Regions from separate parts of the Pseudomonas sp. SO81 genome, predicted to be linked through region 2. Evidence: predicted binding sites of a transcription regulator. Region 2 holds the regulator's gene; each other region holds the start of a gene.
What was found. Region 2 encodes FliA, which starts transcription of late flagellar genes. Its sites were predicted from a motif close to CTAAAGTTTNNNNNNNNNNNGCCGNTAA; they were not measured.
Positions count from the first base shown of each region.

Region 1: the regulator FliA is predicted to act here: its motif matches at 4,597-4,624, upstream of OH686_RS00715 (methyl-accepting chemotaxis protein).
Region 3: the regulator FliA is predicted to act here: its motif matches at 3,500-3,527, upstream of OH686_RS00070 (methyl-accepting chemotaxis protein).

Region 1 is NZ_CP126126.1:140,253-147,200, forward strand. It holds gene OH686_RS00700 (di-heme-cytochrome C peroxidase) at 1-663, opposite strand, end outside; gene OH686_RS00705 (sigma-54-dependent transcriptional regulator) at 885-2,165, shown strand; gene OH686_RS00710 (hypothetical protein) at 2,195-2,809, opposite strand; gene OH686_RS00715 (methyl-accepting chemotaxis protein) at 2,817-4,448, opposite strand; gene OH686_RS00720 (undecaprenyl-diphosphate phosphatase) at 4,638-5,471, shown strand; gene OH686_RS00725 (DUF1294 domain-containing protein) at 5,480-6,184, shown strand; gene OH686_RS00730 (MmcQ/YjbR family DNA-binding protein) at 6,181-6,528, opposite strand; gene OH686_RS00735 (DUF1993 domain-containing protein) at 6,604-6,948, shown strand, end outside.
Region 2 is NZ_CP126126.1:572,539-579,486, reverse strand. It holds gene flhA (flagellar biosynthesis protein FlhA) at 1-1,196, shown strand, start outside; gene flhF (flagellar biosynthesis GTPase FlhF) at 1,209-2,534, shown strand; gene fleN (flagellar synthesis regulator FleN) at 2,631-3,464, shown strand; gene fliA (RNA polymerase sigma factor FliA) at 3,461-4,207, shown strand; gene OH686_RS02670 (chemotaxis response regulator CheY) at 4,291-4,665, shown strand; gene OH686_RS02665 (protein phosphatase CheZ) at 4,685-5,473, shown strand; gene OH686_RS02660 (chemotaxis protein CheA) at 5,503-6,948, shown strand, end outside.
Region 3 is NZ_CP126126.1:10,084-17,031, forward strand. It holds gene OH686_RS00060 (sensor histidine kinase) at 1-585, shown strand, start outside; gene OH686_RS00065 (NADPH-dependent FMN reductase) at 586-1,182, opposite strand; gene OH686_RS00070 (methyl-accepting chemotaxis protein) at 1,322-3,463, opposite strand; gene OH686_RS00075 (Na+/H+ antiporter family protein) at 3,724-5,043, shown strand; gene ctpM (methyl-accepting chemotaxis protein CtpM) at 5,137-6,819, shown strand; gene OH686_RS00085 (AI-2E family transporter) at 6,943-6,948, shown strand, end outside.

The sequences.
Region 1 (6,948 bases), 430 kb from region 2:
CGCGGTGCCGAGCAGGCGATCGAGCACGGCCTTGAAGTCGTCGCGCAGCTGGCCCTTGTCCCGCTCGTAGTTGTCGCCCAGCACCGTCTTGGCGAAGCGCTTGAACTTGATCGGGTTGTAGTAGGTGAAGGCCATGCTCATGCCCAGCGCCTGACCGAAGCTGCCGCCCCTGAGGGTGGGCACGGTGGAGGCCAGGGAATGCAGGGCGGCGCCGCCGTCGATGCGCACGGCCTGGCCCTTGTAGCGCAGCTCGCCGGTGTGGCAAGCGGCGCAGGTGATGTCCAGGTACTGGATGCCGGTCTCGTCGTCCGGGTGGCGGGCGAAGCCTACCGGCAGGTTGCCTGGGTTGAGTGCGCTGGCTTGTTGGCGCGGGTCGGTGAGGAAGCCGAAGCGAGCCAGGTAGTCGGGGTTGGCGAACTTGTCCTGGGAGAAGGGCAGCTCCAGCGCGGTGAACCACTCATAGCGCAGGCCTTTCACCGTGGTGCCCTGGGGCGTGTAGTAATAGGTCTGGCGCGCCTGCTCGTCCCACTGGCCGAGGTAGTTGACCTGCTCGGGCTTGTCGAACACCGGCAGGTTGGGTCGGGCGATGTAGTAGAGGACGACCGCGAGGGCGGCGAGGGCGAGCAACAGGACGACGATCAGGGCGCGGCGCAGCAATCGCATGTCATCAACATCCGTGTGTGATTTTTTATTGGGTACGTTTATGCCAATACGCAGGGACGATGGCAAGCGGCCATAACACTTGGAAAGGTGCGCAACTCTCTGCCGTTTTTATAGAGAAACGTTCCTAGAAGCTCCCGATTCGCTTGCTAGGGTTTAATTATCTGCGCCAAGCGATTGTTTTACCTGGATATTTCAAAAAATTGGCGCCAAGGATTGGTAGAGTGCGAACCCAGGTCGCTACGCCCCGGCGCCTTTTGGTCGTCGATCCCTGTGTCGAATGCGAGCGCTTGCTGCCGCAACTGCGGGCCGGCGGCTGGCAGGTGCAGAGCTGCAGCCTGGCGGATGCCCAGGACCAGGCCTGCGACGTTGGACTGGTGCGCCTGGCGCCCGAGCATCTGGACAACCCCCAGTACCTGAAGCGTCTGATCAGCCTCAGCGGCACCGAATGGATTGCCGTGCTCAGCCCCGAAACCCTGCAGATGCCCGATGCGGGCAATTTCATCGGCGAGTGGTTCTTCGACTATCACACCCTGCCGTTCGACCTGGAGCGGGTCGGCGTGGCCCTCGGGCGCGCCTTCGGCATGGCGCGTCTGCGTGGCAAGGTCGCCGCCGGCGATGCCGGGCAACACGAGCTGCTGGGCAACAGCCGCAGCGTTGCCGAACTGCGCCATCTGCTGGCCAAGCTGGCACCGCTGAGTGCGCCGGTGCTGATCCGCGGCGAGAGCGGCAGCGGCAAGGAGCTGGTGGCGCGCACCCTGCATCGCCTGTCCCTGCGGGCCGCTGGGGTGCTGATCTATGCCTGCAGCGGCGTGCTGGACGAGCAGGAGCTGTTCGGCTGGGAGCGCACGCCGGGACTGATCGAGCAGGCCGACGGCGGCACCCTGGTGTTCGACGAAGTCAGCGAACTGCCCCTGCGCCTGCAGGCGCGACTGCTGCGCGTGCTACAGGAGATGCGGGTGGAGCGGGGCGGCCAGGCGGTGCCGCTGAATGTGCGGGTGCTGGCCACCAGCCGCTTCGATCTGGAGGCGGCCGTGGCACGCGGCGCCTTCCGCGAAGACCTCTACTACCTGCTCAGCGCGCTGCAGGTGCGCACCACGCCGCTGCGCGAGCGGCGCGAGGACATTTCCTGCCTGGCCGGCTACTTCGCCCGGCGCTATGCGGTGGAGGTCGGCCGCCGCCCGCGCAGCTTCAGCGACCAGGCCATCCGCGCCCTGGCGGACCACGATTGGCCCGGCAACGTACGCGAGCTGGCCACCCGGGTGCGACGCGGCACGGTGCTGACCGAGCAGCGGCAGATCGATGCCGAGGACCTGGGACTGGTCGCCGGTGAGGGCACGGAGGGGCTGTTCAGCAGTCTGGCCGACTATATTCGCCGGGCCGAGCGTCAGGCTCTGCATGACGTGTTGTTGCGCCATGCCGGCAACATGAGCCACGCGGCCAAGGTGCTTGGCATCTCAAGGCCGACCTTCTATCGGCTACTGCACAAGCATCAGCTGCGCTGAGTCGCGCGGGATTTGCCGGTGTCTGTGGATCAGCAGCCGAGGCTGTCGGACTGCCGGTAAAGCGCCAGCAGCTTGCGGGTGATGCTCTGCTGGATGTCGTCGCGCTCGAAGGACGACAGGCGGGTGAGCTTCTGTACCTGCAGGCGATGCAGGTGGATGTAGGGCATCTTCTGGTCGAATTCGCGCAGGTCGCCCTTCATCAGGATCGGCAGGAAGACGTCGTTGATCTTCTTCTGGTTGCTGATGATCTGCGCCAGGGCCTGCTTGAACGGCATGGTCTTGGGCGCCGGGCCGCCATCCTTCATCTGTGTGGTCAGCAGCAGGCCGGGCTTGCCCAGCACCACGCCGGGCAGCACGCAGAGGCCGGTCTTGCGCACCGCCAGCGGGTCGATGCCGTGCAGGGTGTCATGGAAGGCGTAGGGGTTGGGCAGCACCACCATCTTGCGCCCGTAGTCGGTGGGGAAGTGCAGGTTGTAGTTGGTGTACAGCTGGCGGGTCGACTCGGAGTATACGCACAGGCGGTTCTCGAACAGCTTGATGAAGCGCTCGGCCAGCTCGCGGCGAGCGATGCTGTCCAGGTCCCAGATCAGGTCCTGGTTCTGCTGCTGGCCGAGGTTGACCTCTTGGTGCTCCATACTGCTCATCGCCACCTCATACACGGAATTGACCCAACAAACGGTTCAGCTGCCCGGCCAGTTCGCCGAGCTGGCGGCTGGCCTCACTGGAGTGGTCGGCCGCCAGGGCATTTTCATGCGCCAGCGTGGCTGCCTGGGTGACATTGTGGTTGATATCGTCCACCACATGCGACTGTTGCAGGGTGGCACTAGCGATCGAAGCATTCAAGCCCGTCAGATTGCGTAGCGAAGCGGCGATCTGGCTGAGGCTCTCGCCGGCCTGGCGCGCCTGTTCGACGGTCTGCTGCGAGGCCTGGCTGCTGGCGTTGATAACCTTGACCGCGGCCTCGGAGTTGCCCTGCAGGCGCTCGATCATGCCCTGGATCTCCGCCGTGGACTGCTGGGTGCGCTGGGCCAGCATGCGCACTTCGTCGGCCACCACGGCAAAACCCCGGCCCTGCTCGCCGGCCCGCGCCGCCTCGATGGCCGCGTTGAGCGCCAGCAGATTGGTCTGCTCGGCGATGGAGCGGATCACCTCCAGCACGCTGCCGATCTGGGTGCTCTCCTGGGCCAGGCTCTGCATCACCTCTACGGCCTGGCCAATGGTCTCGGACAGCTGGTCGATCTGGCGCAGGCTGCCGTCGATGTTCTGCTGGCCCTGCAGTGCCTGCTGCTCGGCCAGGCGCACCTCGCTGGCGGCGTGCTCGGCGTTCTTCGCCACGTCCTGCACGGCGTAGGACACCTCGTTGATCGCGGTGGCCACCAGCTCCATCTGCTGCGACTGCTGCTGACTGTGCTGCTGGGCGTTGCCGGCGATCTCGCCGAGGGACTGCGAGGCCTGGTTCAGGCTGCCGGCGGCCTGCAGCGATTCGCCGATCACCCCGCGCAGCTTGCCGGTGAAGGCGTTGAAGTGGCCGCCCAGGGCAGTCAGCTCGTCGCGGCCGTGGTTGTCCAGGCTGCGGGTCAGGTCGGCCTCGCCGCTGGCGATGTTGGCCATGGCGCTGACCGCTTCGTCCAAAGGCCGGGCGATGCTGCGGGCGATCAGGATGACCAGTGCCGCCAGCAGCAGGGCGATCACCACCAGGATGCCGACGGCGCGCAGGGCCTGCTCGCGGAACTCGGTCTGCACGTCATCGACATAGATGCCGGAGCCGAGAATCCAGCCCCAGGGCTGGAACAGCTCGACGTAGGAGATCTTCGGCACCGGCTCGTCCGAGCCCGGCTTGGGCCAGCGGTAGTCGACCTGGCCGGAGCCGCTTTTCTTGGCCAGGGCGACCATCTCGTTGAACAGGAACTTGCCGTCCGGGTCCTTCAGGCCGGAGAGGTTCTGCCCCTCCAGCTTGGGGTTGGTCGGGTGCATGACCATTACCGGGGTCATGTCGTTGATCCAGAAGTAGTCGTCCTGGTCATAGCGCAGGCCGCGGATCACCTCCATCGCCTGCTTCTGCGCCTCTTCCCGGGCCAGACCGCCGCTCTCCAGGCCCTGGAAATGCTTGAGCACGCCCATGGCGCTTTCCACCACGTGGCGGGTCTTCAGGGCCTTGGCCTTATACAGGTCGACGTGGATCTGCTGCAGCATCAGCCCGGCCAGGACCAGCAGCATGACGATGGACGACAGCAGGATCAGCCACAGGCGGCGGCTGATGGGGAGGGTGCGCAGACTGCTCATGGAAGACGACTCCGGTTTCTTGTTATCGCTACTAGCTAATAGCCAGTCTAGAAGCTGCGCCATTAACCGTTGGCCAGGCAGCGCGGCAAGGGGCTATCTGGTAGCATGCCCGCCGTTTTCTGCCTGCTTCATTCAGGCGCCAATTCTGTTATCGGCCGTTTCACGGAAAGGGCCAGCTCGAGGTAATTCATGGATTTGTGGACAGCCCTGCAGGTACTGATTCTAGGCGTCGTCGAGGGGCTGACCGAGTTCCTGCCGATCTCCAGTACCGGCCACCAGATCATTGTTGCCGATCTGCTCGGCTTCGGTGGCGAGCGGGCGATGGCCTTCAACATCATCATCCAGCTCGGTGCGATCCTGGCGGTGATGTGGGAATACCGCCGCAAGATCCTCATCACCGTGTTCAATGTGCCGCGCCAGCGCGAGGCGCAGCGCTTCACCGCCAACCTGCTGATCGCCTTCCTGCCGGCCGTGGTGATCGGCGTGGCCTTCTCCGATCTGATCCACGAGTACCTGTTCAACCCCATCACCGTGGCCGCAGCCCTGGTGATCGGCGGCGTGGTGATGCTCTGGGCCGAGCAGCGCCCGCATGAGGTCACGGTGGAAGAGGTGGATGACATGACCTGGAAAGAAGCCCTGAAGATCGGCTTCGCCCAGTGCCTGGCGATGATCCCCGGCACCTCGCGCTCGGCCTCCACCATCATCGGTGGCCTGCTGTTCGGCCTGTCGCGCCGCGCCGCCACCGAGTTCTCCTTCTTTCTGGCCATGCCGACCATGGTCGGCGCCGCCGTCTACTCCGGCTACAAGTACCGCGACCTGTTCCAGCCCGGCGATCTGCCGGTGTTCGCCCTGGGCTTCGTGGTGTCGTTCGTGTTCGCCATGATCGCCGTGCGCGGCCTGCTCAAATTCATCGCCAACCACAGCTACGCGCTGTTCGCCTGGTACCGCATCGGCTTCGGCCTGCTGATCCTGGCCACCTGGCAGTTCAGCCTGATCGACTGGAGCAGCGCCCAGGCGCACTGAGGCTGGATATGGAGCGGCGCGGCACGCTGAAAAGCTGGAACGATGCCAAGGGGTTCGGCTTTATCCAGCCCGAGGGCGGTGGCGAGCAGCTGTTCGTGCATATCTCCGCCATGCGTGGCGATAGCCGGCCCGAGGTCGGCGACGCGGTGGTCTATGTCGCCGCTAGCGATGCCCAGGGCCGACCGCGGGCCCAGCATATGCGCCACGCCGGGCTGAGCCTGGATCGACCGGCCATTCGCCGCAAGCCCACGGAGTCGGCCCAATCCTCCAGAGCTGCCGCTGCGAAGAGCGCCCGTCCGGCGCGCGGCGAGCGTCCGCCGCAGTCGGGCATTCAGCAATTGCCGTTCAAGCTGCTGGTGCTGGCTGTGCTGTGCGTGCTGCCGCTCTGGGGCGGCCTGGTGCTGCTGGAGCGTGGGTTGGTCTGGGTGCTGCTGGCCTATCCGCTGGTCAGCCTGTTCAGCTTCTGCCAGTACTGGCTGGACAAGCAGTCCGCGCAGAAGGGCCGTTGGCGCACCCCGGAGAACAGCCTGCATATCGCCGAGCTGCTCGGCGGCTGGCCCGGTGCCCTGGTGGCGCAGCAGGTGTTCCGCCACAAGACGCGCAAGGCGTCCTTCCAACTGGTGTTCTGGGCCATCGTTGCGCTGCACCAGGCTTTCTGGATCGACCAGCTGGCGCTGGGCGGCCGCTACCTCGGCCACCTGTTGCCGCTCTAGTCGAGCAGCAAACCCGCCTGGCGAATCTTCGGCAGCTTGCGCACCACCAGCTGGTGGGAGCGCTGCAGGCACTCGCGCAGCTCATCGTCACCAAGAGGGAAGGGCGGCGCCATGCTGATCCAGTGGGCGCGCGCCAGGTACGGAGCGGGGTGGATGCCCGGCCGATCGACGTAGCCGAGGAACAGCTCCGCCTCGACCTTGAACGCCAGCCGCTCGCCCATGAAGTCGAGGATGGCGAACATTTTATTGCCCGCTATTGAGAACACCCGGTTGCTGCCCCATTTAAGATCCTCGCGGGCGCCGGGCAGGCTCAGGCAGTACACGGCGATCTGTGCGTTGGTCATCAGGCTTCATCTCTCTGGCTGAACCGCGGCTACCCTAGCAGAGTCGCGTCGCCTCTATGCAAAGGAGTTCCACCCATGTCGCTCTCCCTCTACCAGGCCTCCGTGCCGCAATTCGTGCGCATGTTCGGCAACCTGTCGGCCATCCTCGACAAGGCCGCGGCCTATGCCGAAGCCAAGAAGATCGACCCCAGCGTGCTGCTCAACGCGCGCCTGGCGCCGGACATGCACCCGCTGACCCGCCAGGTGCAGATCGCCAGCGACGCGGTCAAGGGCTGCGCCGCGCGCCTGGCCGGGGTAGATGTGCCGAGCTTCGCGGACACCGAGAGCAGCTTCGCCGACCTGCAGGCGCGCATCGCCAAGACCCTGGACTTCATCAAGAGCCTGAGCCCCGAGCAGATCGACAGCGGCGCGAGCCGCGAG
Region 2 (6,948 bases):
ACTTTTCCTTCATCAGCCTCGGCCTGGTGGCCGCCGGTGCGGCCTACTGGATCGCGCACAAGCAGCGCAAGACCAAGGAGGACGCGGTCAAGGAAGTCCAGCGCCAGCAGGAGCTGCTGCCGGCGCAGAAGGCCCAGGAGGTCAAGGAGCTGGGCTGGGACGACGTGACCCCGGTGGACATGGTCGGCCTGGAAGTGGGTTACCGCCTGATTCCGCTGGTCGACCGCAACCAGGGTGGCCAGCTGCTGGCGCGGATCAAGGGCGTGCGCAAGAAGCTGTCCCAGGAAATGGGCTTCCTGATGCCATCCGTGCATATCCGCGACAATCTTGACTTGTTGCCCAACGCCTACCGTTTGACCCTGATGGGCGTCAGCGTGGCCGAGGCCGAGGTGTATCCGGAGCGCGAGCTGGCGATCAACCCCGGCCAGGTGTTCGGCACCCTCAACGGTATCGCCGCCAAGGATCCGGCGTTCGGCCTGGAAGCGGTGTGGATCGACCCGACCCAGCGCGACCAGGCGCAGTCGCTCGGCTACACGGTGGTGGACGCCAGCACCGTGGTCGCCACCCACCTCAACCAGGTGCTGCACAAGCATGCCCATGAACTGCTCGGCCACGAAGAGGTCCAGCAATTGATGCAGCTGCTGGCCAAGAGCTCGCCGAAGCTGGCCGAGGAGCTGGTGCCGGGCATGGTCTCGCTGTCGACCCTGCTCAAAGTACTGCAGACCCTGCTGCAGGAGCAGGTGCCGGTGCGCGACATCCGCAGCATCGCCGAGGCCATCTCCAACGTGGCCGGCAAGAGTCAAGATCCCGCCGCGATGGTGGCCGCGGTTCGCGTCGCGCTTTCCCGCGCAATCGTGCAAAGCATTGTGGGACTAGAGCCGGAGCTGCCTGTGATCACTCTAGAACCCAGGTTGGAACAGTTATTGCTCAATAGCCTGCAGAAGGCCGGTCAGGGCTCCGAGGATGGCATCCTCCTCGAGCCCGGCATGGCCGAGAAGCTGCAACGCTCCCTGGTGGAAGCGGCGCAGCGCCAGGAAATGCTCGGCAAACCGGTGATCCTGCTGGTAGCCGGTCCGGTCCGGGCGATGCTCTCGCGATTCGCGCGGCTCGCCGTACCGGCCATGCACGTACTGGCCTACCAAGAAATACCGGATAACAAGCAGGTCACGATCGTTGCTACGGTCGGCCAGAACTGAGGGTTCTAAGCCATGCAAGTCAAACGCTTCTTCGCCGCCGATATGCGTACCGCCATGAAACTGGTGCGTGATGAGCTGGGCGCCGATGCCTCCATCATCGGCAATCGCCGTGTGGCCGGTGGCGTGGAGCTGACCGCTGCCCTGGACTACCAGCCGACCGCTCCGGCACGTCAGGCCAACCCGGCGCTGGAAGCCGAGCTGCGCAAGACTCAGGCGAAGATCGCCAATGCCCAGGCCGAGCTGACCATTCGCGCCGTGGCCGACGAGCGCAAGGACCGCCAGCTGTTCGCCAACGAATCGCTGGTCGCCCCGGAGCTGCCGGCCACCGCCGTCAAGGCTCAGCGCCCGGTGGCCGCCGCACAGCCCGCAATCAAGCCGGCTGCCGCTGCGGTGGATCAGCGCGCCCTGGATGCCATGCGCTTCGAGCTGCACGGCCTGCGCGAGCTGATCGAAGTACAGCTGGGCTCCATCGCCTGGGGCCAGCTGCAGAATCGCAAGCCGCAACAGGCCAACCTGTGGCGCCGCCTGCAGCGCATGGGCCTGTCCGCCGAGCTGTCCAAGGCCCTGCTGGAGCGCGTGGCCAAAGTCGCCGAGCCGCGTCAGGCCTGGCGCATGCTGCTGGCCCACCTGGCTCATGCGATCAAGACGCCCGAAGTGGAGCCGCTGGAAGAGGGCGGTGTGATCGCCCTGGTCGGCCCGGCCGGCATGGGCAAGACCACCACCCTGGCCAAGATGGCGGCGCGCTACGTGCTGAAATACGGCCCGCAGAGCATCGCCCTGGTCAGCATGGACAGCTTCCGCATCGGCGCCCAGGAGCAGATCAAGACCCTCGGTCGCATCCTCAACGTACCGGTGACCCAGGTCGACCCGGGCCAGTCCCTGGTTCAGGCCCTGGCCCCGCTGGCGCGCAAGAAAGTGGTGCTGATCGATACCGCCGGCCTGCCAGGCAATGATCCGGCTCTGCGTCTGCAGTTGGAGAGTCTGGCCGCGCGTGGGGTCAAATCGAAAAACTATCTGGTGCTGGCCGCTACCAGCCAGGCTCAGGTGCTCAAGGCCGCCTATCACAGCTACAAGCAGTGCGGCCTGGCCGGGTGCATCCTGAGCAAGGTCGATGAAGCCGCCAACCTGGGTGAAGTTCTGGGGCTGGCTATCAGCCAGCATCTACCGGTAGCCTATCTGGCAGATGGGCCGAAGATTCCGGACGATCTGCAGGTGCCGCGCAGCCATCAGCTGGTGAGTCGCGCCGTGAGCCTGCAGACCGCCGAAGATCCAAGCGAGGAGGCCATGGCGGATATGTTCGCCGGCCTGTACCACCACCCGGCGCGCCGCGTGGGATAAGGCAGGCGGCAGCGTGCAAGGCGTTCTAGTGTTAGGAAAGGGTCGGTGTGGTTGCCCGACCAGCCCAGTCCAGGCAAGTCAAGGTAAGAGAAGAACATGGGTAGTATGCATCCCGTACAGGTGATCGCAGTCACAGGCGGCAAGGGCGGTGTCGGCAAGACCAATGTGTCGGTGAATCTGTCGCTGGCGCTGGCCGACCTCGGTCGCCGGGTCATGCTGATGGACGCCGACCTGGGCCTGGCCAACGTCGACGTCCTGCTCGGCCTGACCGCCAAGCGCACCCTGGCCGACGTGATCGCCGGCGAGTGCGATCTCAAAGATGTGCTGATCCAGGGTCCCGGCGGCGTGCGCATCGTGCCGGCCGCCTCGGGCACGCAGAGCATGGTGCAGTTGTCGCCGGTGCAGCATGCCGGCCTGATCCAGGCCTTCAGCGACATCAGCGACAACCTCGATGTCCTAGTCATCGACACCGCCGCCGGCATCGGCGACGGCGTGGTCAGCTTCGTGCGCGCGGCGCAGGAAGTCATCGTGGTGGTCTGCGACGAGCCGACTTCGATCACCGACGCCTATGCGCTGATCAAGCTGCTCAATCGCGACTACGGCATGAGCCGCTTCCGCGTGCTGGCCAACATGGCCCATACGCCGCAGGAAGGGCGCAATCTGTTTGCTAAGCTGACCAAGGTAACCGACCGTTTTCTCGATGTGGCTTTGCAATACGTCGGGGCAGTGCCCTATGACGAGTCCGTACGCAAGGCCGTGCAGAAGCAGCGCGCGGTATACGAAGCCTTCCCGCGCTCGAAATGCGCACTGGCGTTCAAGGCGATCGCCCAGAAAGTCGACACCTGGCCGCTGCCGGCCAACCCGCGCGGCCATCTGGAGTTCTTCGTCGAGCGTCTGGTGCAGCAACCGATCGCGGGTACGGCCGTATGACAGCAGCCAGTGGACTACGCATGTACAACAAGGCGCAGGCGCAGGATTCCCAGCACCAATTGATCGAGCGCTACGCGCCCCTGGTCAAGCGCATCGCCTATCACCTGCTGGCACGCTTGCCGGCCAGTGTGCAGGTCGACGACCTGATCCAGGCGGGCATGATCGGTCTACTGGAAGCTTCGAAAAAATACGACGGCAGCAAGGGCGCCAGCTTCGAAACCTACGCCGGCATCCGCATCCGCGGCGCCATGCTGGACGAGGTGCGCAAGGGCGACTGGGCGCCGCGTTCGGTACACCGCAATACCCGCATGGTCAGCGACGCGATTCGTGCAATCGAGGCGCGCACCGGAAGAGACGCTAAAGATCAAGAGGTTGCGGCCGAACTCCAATTGAGTCTCGAGGATTACTACGGCATCCTTGGCGACACTCTGGGCAGTCGCCTGTTCAGCTTCGACGACCTGGTTCAGGACGGCGAGAGCGGCGGTCTGCACGAGGATGTCAGCAGCAGTCACGGAGGGCCCTTGCATGGTCTGGAAGATGAACGCTTCCAGGCGGCCCTGGCCGATGCCATCGCCAACCTGCCGGAGCGCGAGCGCCTGGTGCTGTCGCTGTACTACGACGAAGAATTGAATTTGAAGGAAATCGGCGAAGTCCTGGGGGTCAGCGAATCCCGGGTCAGCCAGTTGCACAGCCAGTGCGCCGCGCGTTTGCGGTCCAGGCTGGGCGAGTGGCGGGCCAGCTGACGGCGAGCCGGTTTCATGATTTGCGACGCTACCGGGCTGCCGGAGGCGTTTAGGACTGTACGGAGGTCGACTTGGACAAGAACATGAAAATCCTCATCGTTGACGATTTTTCGACGATGCGACGGATCATCAAGAACCTCCTGCGTGATCTGGGGTTCACCAACACCGCGGAGGCCGACGACGGCAACACCGCTCTGCCCATGCTGCAGAGCGGCAGCTTCGACTTCCTGGTGACTGACTGGAACATGCCCGGCATGACCGGCATCGACCTGTTGCGCGCGGTGCGCGCCGACGACCGCCTGAAGACCCTGCCGGTACTGATGGTGACTGCGGAAGCCAAGCGCGAGCAGATCATCGAGGCCGCCCAGGCCGGTGTGAACGGCTATGTGGTCAAGCCGTTCACCGCCCAGGTGCTTAAGGAGAAGATCGAGAAGATCTTCGAACGGGTTAACGGCTGATGTCCGCCGCGAGGGCGCTATGGCACACGATGATTCAACCCTGGGCGAACTCGAATCGACCCTGAAGACACATGCTACCCAACTCGTCGACAGCCTTGAGAAGGGTCGCTTCGGCGAAGCGGTACAGCTGATCCACGAGTTGAGCAAGGCGCGCGATCACGGCCTGTACCAGGAAGTCGGCAAGCTCACCCGCGAGCTGCACAACGCGATAGTCAATTTCCAGATCGACCCGCACATGCCGGGCGCCCAGGAAATCTCGCAGATCTCCGATGCCACCGAGCGTCTGTCCTACGTGGTCAAAATGACCGAGAAGGCGGCCAACCGCACCATGGATCTGGTCGAGCAGAGCGCGCCGCTGGTCAACGACCTGGGCGACGAGGCGCAGAGCCTGTCGGCCGAGTGGGGCAAGTTCATGCGCCGCGAGATGGGCGCCGACGCCTTCCGTGACCTGGCCAAACGCATCGAGCTGTACCTCGCCCGCAGCGAGCGCGACAGCCAGAAACTGTCCGGCCACCTGAACGACATCCTGCTGGCGCAGGACTTCCAGGACCTCACCGGGCAAGTGATCAAGCGGGTGACCCAACTGGTCACCGAAGTGGAAAGCAATCTGCTCAAGCTGGTGCTGATGGCCAGCCATGTCGACCGTTTCGCCGGCATCGAACACGACCATGCCGTGCTCCGCGCCGAGCAAGAACAACAAAAAGAGCCTTCCAAGGGTGAAGGTCCGCAGATTCATGCCGATAAGCGTGAGGACGTGGCGTCCAGTCAGGACGACGTCGACGATCTGCTGTCCAGCCTTGGATTTTAAGGCTCTAACAGAGCCTTTGGAGCGCACCGATGAGCTTCGACGCCGATGAAGAAATCCTCCAGGACTTCCTGGTAGAGGCCGGCGAAATTCTTGAGTTGCTGTCCGAACAACTGGTCGAGCTGGAAAGCCGACCCGATGACATGGACCTGCTCAATGCGATTTTCCGTGGTTTCCACACCGTCAAGGGTGGCGCGGGCTTCCTCCAGCTGAACGAGCTGGTGGAGTGCTGCCACATTGCGGAGAACGTGTTCGACATCCTGCGCAAGGGTGAGCGTCGCGTTACCGCCGAACTGATGGATGTGGTGCTGCAGGCGCTGGACTCGGTCAACGAGATGTTCAGCCAGGTGCGCGAGCGTACTGAGGTGACTCCCGCGACTCCCGAGCTGCTGGCCGCGCTGTCGCGCCTGGCCGAGCCGGAGAGCGCCGACGAACTGGCCGCCGTGGCCGAACCGGAGCCGGAAGCGGCCGCCGCTGAAGACATCTCCGACAGCGAGTTTGAACAGCTCTTGGATGCCATCGGCGATCAGCCGGCGGAAGCGCCTGCGCCGGCGGCCGGCGGCGACGAAATCACCGACGACGAATTCGAAGCGCTGCTCGACCAGTTGCATGGCAAGGGCAAATTCGCTGCGGATGAGGTTCCTGCCGTTTCGGTTAAGCCTGCCGCTCCCGCGCCGGCAGCCGGCGGTGACGAGATCACCGACGACGAATTCGAAGCGCTGCTCGACCAGTTGCACGGCAAGGGCAAGTTCTCCGCCGAAGAGCCGACGCCTACGCCCAAGCCGGTAGCCGCCGCCCCCGCAGCTGCAGGGGGCGACGAGATCACTGACGACGAATTCGAAGCACTGCTCGATCAGTTGCATGGCAAGGGCAAGTTCACCGGCCCCGACGAGGGCGCCGCGCCCGCTGCCAAGCCTGCCGCCGCTGCCCCGGCCGCCAAGAAGGCTGAGCCGAAGAAGGCCGAACCGGCCAAGCCTGCCGCCAAACCGACGGCCAAGCCCGAGCCGGTCAAGGCCGCCGCTGCGGCGCCGGCGCCAGCAGCAGCTGCCGCAGGTGGTGCGCCAGCCGGTGCCGCCAGCGAGGCGGAAACCACGGTGCGGGTCGATACCGCGCGCCTGGACGAGATCATGAACATGGTCGGCGAACTGGTGCTGGTGCGTAACCGCCTGGTGCGCCTGGGTCTGAACAGCGGCGACGAGGCCATGGCCAAGGCCGTGTCCAACCTCGACGTGGTCACCGCCGATCTGCAGACCTCGGTGATGAAGACCCGCATGCAGCCGATCAAGAAGGTATTCGGGCGCTTCCCGCGCCTGGTCCGCGATCTGGCGCGCAACCTGAAGAAAGAGATCAACCTGGAGCTGATCGGCGAAGAGACCGACCTCGACAAGAACTTGGTCGAGGCCCTGGCCGACCCGCTGGTCCACTTGGTGCGCAACGCCGTCGACCACGGCATCGAGGGGCCGGAGGAGCGCGAAGCC
Region 3 (6,948 bases), 560 kb from region 2:
TTGGCCGTGCTGGTCAGCCTCTGCGAGCGGGAGGACCTGCGCGCCCAGCCGGAGCTGCAGGCGACCCTGCGCGAACAGTTGGCGCAGATCCAGCAGCGTCTGGAGCGCGAACTGGGTCGCGCGCGCCTGGCTGGCGAGGTCTTGCCCGGTGCGCACTTCGATTGCGCGGCCGAGCTGCCGGGGCTGTTTTCCACCCTGGGCATGATCCACCGCCACGGCCTCGAGCTGGACTGGCAGGCCGAGCCCGGCCTGTGCCTGCCCTGGGACCGCGAGGACCTGCTGGAACTGCTCGGCAACCTGCTGGACAACGCCTGCAAATGGGCGGATGCCCAGGTGCGCCTGAGCCTGGTGGAAGAGGCGGATGGCTATCGCCTGTGCATCGACGACGATGGCCCCGGCATCGCCGCGGAACGGCGCAACGAGGTCATGGGCCGTGGTACCCGTCTGGACGAGCAGGTCGCCGGCCATGGCCTTGGTCTGGGCATAGTGCGCGACATAGTCGATGCCTGGGGTGGCACCCTGCGCCTGGAAGACAGCCCGCTGGGCGGGCTGCGGGTGGAGATACGGCTGCCGAAGCGGCGCTGATCACATGCCGTTGGTGAACGAGGGGTTGCTCAGGTCGATGCTCGCGCGCACTGGCTTGAGCGCCTCGGCGTACTTGCCGAGGATGTCCAGGGCGTAGTCGGCGCGCTTGCGGATGCGCAGGTCGTCCTCGCCATTGGCCTCGTCCTCGTTCAGCACCGCTTCCACATGCCGCACGATCAGGTGCTCCGGCAGGTAGCCGATGCGGCAGTTCTTGTAGCCCGAGGCGCGCAGCTCGCTGATCGGGTAGGCGCCGCCAATCCCCGAGGAAACTCCCACCAGCAGCGCCGGCTTGTGCGCCAGCTCGGCCTTGCTGGCATAGAGGAAGAAGTTCTTCACCGCCGGGCAGGCCATGCCGTTCCATTCCGGGGCGATCACCACCAGCGCATCGGCGGCGGTCAGCTGCTGCTGGTACTCGGCCCAGGGGCCCTTGTCATCGGCCGGCCACAGCGGCAGCGCGCGTTCGCCCAGGTCGATCAGGCTGCTCTGCTCGGCGCAGGTCAGGCCCAGCTCGATCAGACGTTGGCGCAGGTAGCGGGCGACCTTGGCGGACTGGCTGCCGGTGCGGCTGGAGCCGGCGATCAGGGCGATATTGAGCATCTTCGGGATCTCTTGCGAATGGTGTCGCGCAGGCTACCGGCCGCTCTGCAACGGGGCAAGTGAGCGAGCGCCAGGACGGCTGGCGGATGGCGCCAGGAAAAACGCCCGGCAAGGCCGGGCGTTGTCATGCAGGCCGGGCTCAGACGCGGAACTGATCCATCAAACCCTGCTGGTGGTTGGCCAGGCTGTTGAGGGTCTGGCTGACCCGCGCCGACTCGTCGGCCTGGCCGGACAGGGCCTCGGTGACGTCGCGGATGGTCGCCACGTTGCGGTTCACTTCCTCGGCCACCGCGCTCTGTTCCTCGGCGGCGGAGGCGATCTGCAGGTTCATGTCGTTGATCACGGTGACCGCGTCGCCGATGCGGCGCAGCGAGGTCACCGCCTGCTCGACCAGCTCGACGCTGCCCTGGGCCTGCTTGTGGCTGCTGTGCATGGAGCCGACCACGTCGCGGGTGCCGTTCTGCAGGTTCTCGATCACCTGGCGAATCTCTTCCACCGAGTCCTGGGTGCGCTTGGCCAGGTTGCGCACTTCGTCGGCGACCACGGCGAAGCCGCGTCCGGCCTCGCCGGCACGGGCGGCCTCGATGGCGGCGTTGAGGGCGAGGAGGTTGGTCTGTTCGGCGATGGCGCGGATCACCTCCAGCACCGAGCCGATCTGCTCGCTGCTGCTGGCCAGGCTTTCCACTTCCTGCATGGCGGCGTTCAGCTCGTTGGCCAGCTGTTCGATGGACAGGGTGGTGCGGTCGATCACCGCCAGGCCTTCGCGGGCGGCGGCATCGGCGCCACGGGCGGCATCGGCGGCCTGGGAGGCGTTGTTGGCCACGTCGTGGGCGGTGGCGCTCATCTCCTGGGAGGCGGTGGCCACCTGGTCCACTTCACGGAACTGCTGCTGCATACCGGCGCTGGTCTGGCTGGCGATGGCGGCGGACTGGTCGGCGGTGCTGCGGGCGTCCTGTACCGAGCGTTTCACGTCGGCGATGATCGGCTGCAGCTTGTCGAGGAAGCGGTTGAACCAGCCGGCCAGCTCACCCAGCTCGTCCTGCCTGGCGTAGTCCAGGCGCTTGGTCAAGTCGCCTTCGCCGCTGGCGATGTTCTTCAGCATGCTGGCCACGCCGAGGATCGGGCGGGTCACGCCGAGAGCGGTCAGCCACATCAGAGCGATGCCGATGAGGATGGCGATCAGCGCCAGCACCACGGAGAAGGTGGTGTCGCTGGTCCGGCGCTCGTCCAGCTGCTTTTCCAGCGCCAGCGCCGGGCCGAGCAGGGTGGCCTTGGGCACTTCCAGCAGCACGCCCCAGGACTTGGCCTCGGGGATCGGCAGCAGCGGCTCGAACACTCGCAGGTTGCCCTCCAGCTCGAGGAACTGGGCCTGGCCGCCGCTCAGCATCTGGGCGATCTGGCCGCCCTGGTTGGGGAAGGCGCTGGTCAGCGGCTTGCCCAGCTGGCCCGCGTCGCGGCTGTGCCCGGCCAGCAGGCCGGCGGCGCTGATGATGCTGACATGGGCCTGGCCATCGTACAGCTCGCTACTGGCCTTCTGGCTGAACTTTTGCAGGCTCTCCAGGCTGATGTCCACGCCCATCACGCCGATCACCTTGCCGCCCTGCTCCAGGGGGAAGGCAATGCTGGTCATCAGCACCTGCTTGCCGTTGACGTCGTCGAAATAGGGATCGAGCACACAGGCGCGCTTGCTGTCGCGCGGGCAGGTGTACCAGGCGTTGTACGGCGCGCCGCTGGGGCCGGCGGTGGTGTCGCCCAGCTGCGCCTCGTCCATCGTCTCCGACTCCAGGGTGCCCGGCGTGCTCTGCGACCAGTAGAGCGAGAAGCGTCCCTTGTCGTTACCGCCGACCTCGGTGATGCCGGCGAACAGCTCGTCCTTGCCGTCCAGGCCGTTGGGCTCGAACACCAGGTACAGGCCGAGCAGGTTGGGGTTGGCCTCCAGGGCCGAGCGCACCTGGCGGGTCATGTCTTCGCGCAGGTCGAAGGCATCGAGGAAGCGCTTCTCGGCCTGCTCCTTGAGGAACAGCACCTGGCGCGAGAAGCCCTTGCCGTACTGGTAGGCGTCCATGAAGTAGCGCTGGATGCGGATGCCCTGCAGCTCGCCGCGTGCGGCCATGCGCAGGCGGGCGGACTCTTCCAGCATCTCGCTGCTGGAGGTCTTCACCAGCGCCGCGCTGTGCGTGGACTGGTACAGCGAGGCCCCCACCAGCAGGGTCACGATGGCCTGCAGACAGAGACCGGCGAGTAGGGTGATTTTCCACTGGATGGACAGGCGCGACAGCATGAAGGGGTCCTTTCAAAAGTCAGACTTGCTGGTCATTTATCGGTGTTTTCGTCAAAAACTTGACCGATACCAATCGATTTAATGAGCCACTTGAGCTTTTTCGATGAAGCTTCTGAATTACAGGCAAGAATTGTGCTCAGCCCTCGGCTTTCCACGCATCGCCTGCGTTTTGACAGAGCCTGACCGATCGGGCAGAGTTCGCGCCCTTTCCCGGGCGCGACGCGTGTCGGGTAGCCTCTTTATCGTAGTTGGAGCTCCTCATGAACGCAGTCGTTGCCGCGGTCGGCATCATGCTGATCCTCAGTCTCTGCCGGGTGCATGTGGTCATCGCGCTGATCGCCGGCGCCCTGGCCGGCGGCCTGATCGGTGGGCTGGACCTGCAGGCCAGCCTGGCCGCCTTCAACAAGGGTCTCGGCGGCGGTGCCAACGTGGCGCTGTCCTACGCGCTGCTCGGCGCCTTCGCCGTGGCCATCTCCAAGTCCGGCCTGGCCCATGCCCTGGCGGACAAGGCGCTGGCCATGGTCGGCCGCCAGCAGGAGCGTGGCGGCGATCTGGTGGGGTGGCTGCTGATCGGCCTGCTGCTGGTGGTGTCGGTGTCGTCGCAGAACATCCTGCCGATCCACATCGCCTTCATTCCGCTGCTGGTCCCGCCGCTGCTCTATGTGATGGCGCGCCTGCGCATGGACCGCCGCCTGGTGGCCTGCGTCATCACCTTCGGCCTGATCACACCCTACATCTTCCTGCCGGTGGGCTTCGGCAACATCTATCTGAACGAGATCCTGCTGGCCAGCGTGCGCAAGGGCGGCGTGGATACCGCCGGCGTCAGCGTCACTCAGGCCATGCTGCTGCCGGCCCTGGGCATGCTCTGCGGCCTGCTGGTGGCAGTGTTCCTCAGCTACCGTGGCAAGCGCGACTACGACATCCAGCGCATCGAGCAGGTGGAGAAGGTGGCGGTGCAGTACAACCCCTACAGCCTGCTGGTGGCCGGCGTGGCAGTGGCCGCCGCCTTCGCCGTGCAGCTGTGGCTGGACTCGATGATCATCGGTGCCCTGGTGGGCTTCGTGATCTTCTCGGTGTCCGGCGTGGTGCGCTGGCGCGAGGCCGATGACCTGTTCACCGAAGGCATGAAGATGATGGCCATGATGGGCTTCATCATGATCGCCGCCGACGGCTTCGCCGAGGTGATGCGCGCCACCGGCGAGATCGACAGCCTGGTGGGCTCGGCTTCCCACTGGATCGGCCACAGCCAGGCCATCGGCGCGCTGATGATGCTGCTGATCGGCCTGCTGGTGACCACCGGCATCGGCTCGTCCTTCTCCAGCGTGCCGATCGTCGCGGCGATCTTCGTGCCGCTGTGCGTGCAGCTCGGCTTCAGCCCGCTGGCCATCGTGTGCATCGTCGGCACCGCCGGCGCCCTGGGCGATGCCGGCTCGCCGGTGTCCGACTCGACCCTGGGCCCGACCGCCGGGCTGAACGCCGACGGCCAGCACGACCATATCTGGGACACCGTGGTGCCGACCTTCCTGCACTACAACCTGCCGCTGCTGGCGTTTGGCTGGATCGCCGCGATGGTGCTGTAATAACTGCAGACATGACTTCAGGCTGAAACGGGGTTGCCGATAACACGGCAACCCCGTTTTGCTTTCTGCGGATCTGCCCAAAAGGAAGGGATCATGCGTCTTACCCTGAAAACCAAAGTGCTGCTGCTGGCCCTGGTGCCGGTCATTCTGTTCGCCCTGGTGCTGAGCGGCGCGGCGGCGAAGATCCTCGACGACCTGGCCGAGGACGAAGTCGCGCAGACCCGCGAGCGCCTGGTGGAGGAAAACCGCCAGGAGCTGAAGAACTACATGCAGATCGCCCTCGGCTCGGTGCAGAGCCTGTACGACGGCGCTGCCCAGGGCGATATGGCCAGTCGCGAGCAGGCCATCGCCATCCTGTCCAAGATCAAGTATGGCAAGGACGGCTACTTCTTCGGCCACGACTCCAGCGTGGTGCGCCTGTTCCGTGGCGACAGCCCGGTGGACGTGGGCAAGAACCTGTCCGAGCGCAAGGATCCCAACGGCGTCTACGTCAACCGCGAACTGGTGCGGGTGGCCAAGGACGGCTCCAACTACGTGGAGTACAGCTCGCCGCTGCCCACCGACGAGAGCGTGCTGGTACCCAAGCTGGCGTACAGCTACTACCTGCCGAAGTGGGACCTGGCGCTGGGCACCGCCGTCAACCTGGACGGCGTCGCGGCCGAGGTGGCCGAGGTCGAGGCGTCCATCCAGGAGCGCGTCGGCACCATCCTCACCAGCATCCTGGTGATCGCCGCGGTGATGCTGCTGGTGTTCGGCGTGGCCGGCCTGGCCCTGAGCAACGCCTTCCTGCGCCCCCTGCAGCTGATCAAGGAAAACCTGGACGACATCGCCGCCGGTGAAGGCGACCTGACCCGCCGCCTGCCGGTGGCCGGCGACGACGAGCTGGGCCAGCTGGCCGGCTCGTTCAACCGATTCGTCGAGAAGATCCACGGCCTGGTGCGGCAGATCGCCGAGATGACCACCCAGCTGACCGGCCTGGTCGGTGAGGTGGCGGCCCAGGCGCAGCGCTCCGAGCAGGCCATGGAGCGCCAGCGCCACGAGACCGACCAGGTGGCCACGGCGATCAACGAAATGTCCGCCGCCGCCCACGAGGTGGCCAAGAGTGCCCAGGGCGCTGCCGAGGCCGCGCAGCAGACCGATCACGAGGGCCAGGCGGCGAAGAAGGTGGTCGACGGCAGCATCAGCCGCATCCACGCCCTGGTCGGCGACATCCGTGAGAGCGGCCAGTCGCTGGACAGCCTGCAGCAGGACGTGCAGTCCATCGTCAGCGTGCTCGGCGTGATCCGCTCCATCGCCGAGCAGACCAACCTGCTGGCGCTCAACGCGGCCATCGAGGCGGCCCGGGCCGGCGAGGCCGGACGCGGCTTCGCCGTGGTGGCCGACGAGGTGCGCGCGCTGGCCAGTCGCACCCAGCAGAGCACCCAGGAAATCCAGGGCATGATCGACCGCCTGCAGCAGGGCACCCAGGCCTCGGTCACCGCCATGCGCCGCTCCAGCGATGCCGGCGAGATCACCAGCGAGCAGGCCAACCAGGCCGGCTCCTCGCTGGATGCCATCGCCGGGCTGATCGGCACCATCAACGCGATGAACGCGCAGATCGCCAGCGCCGCCGAGGAGCAGACCGCTGTGGCCGAGGAGATCAACCGCAGCGTGCACCAGATCGCCGCGGCCGTGGACAGCGTGGCGGATGAGACCCGCCACGGCGCCGCCACCGCGCGCAGCCTGTCCGACCTGGGTGAGCGCCTGGGCAGCCTGGTGCGGCAGTTCCGCATCTGAGGCCCGTGCTGTGAAAGAAGGCGCTGCGGCGCCTTTTTTCATGGCCGCGCCAGGGCAAAAAGGCCGCACTTTGCCGTCACGTTGGGGGACTAAGCAGGAACAGCCCTGTCAGGCGGTCGCCCAATGCCT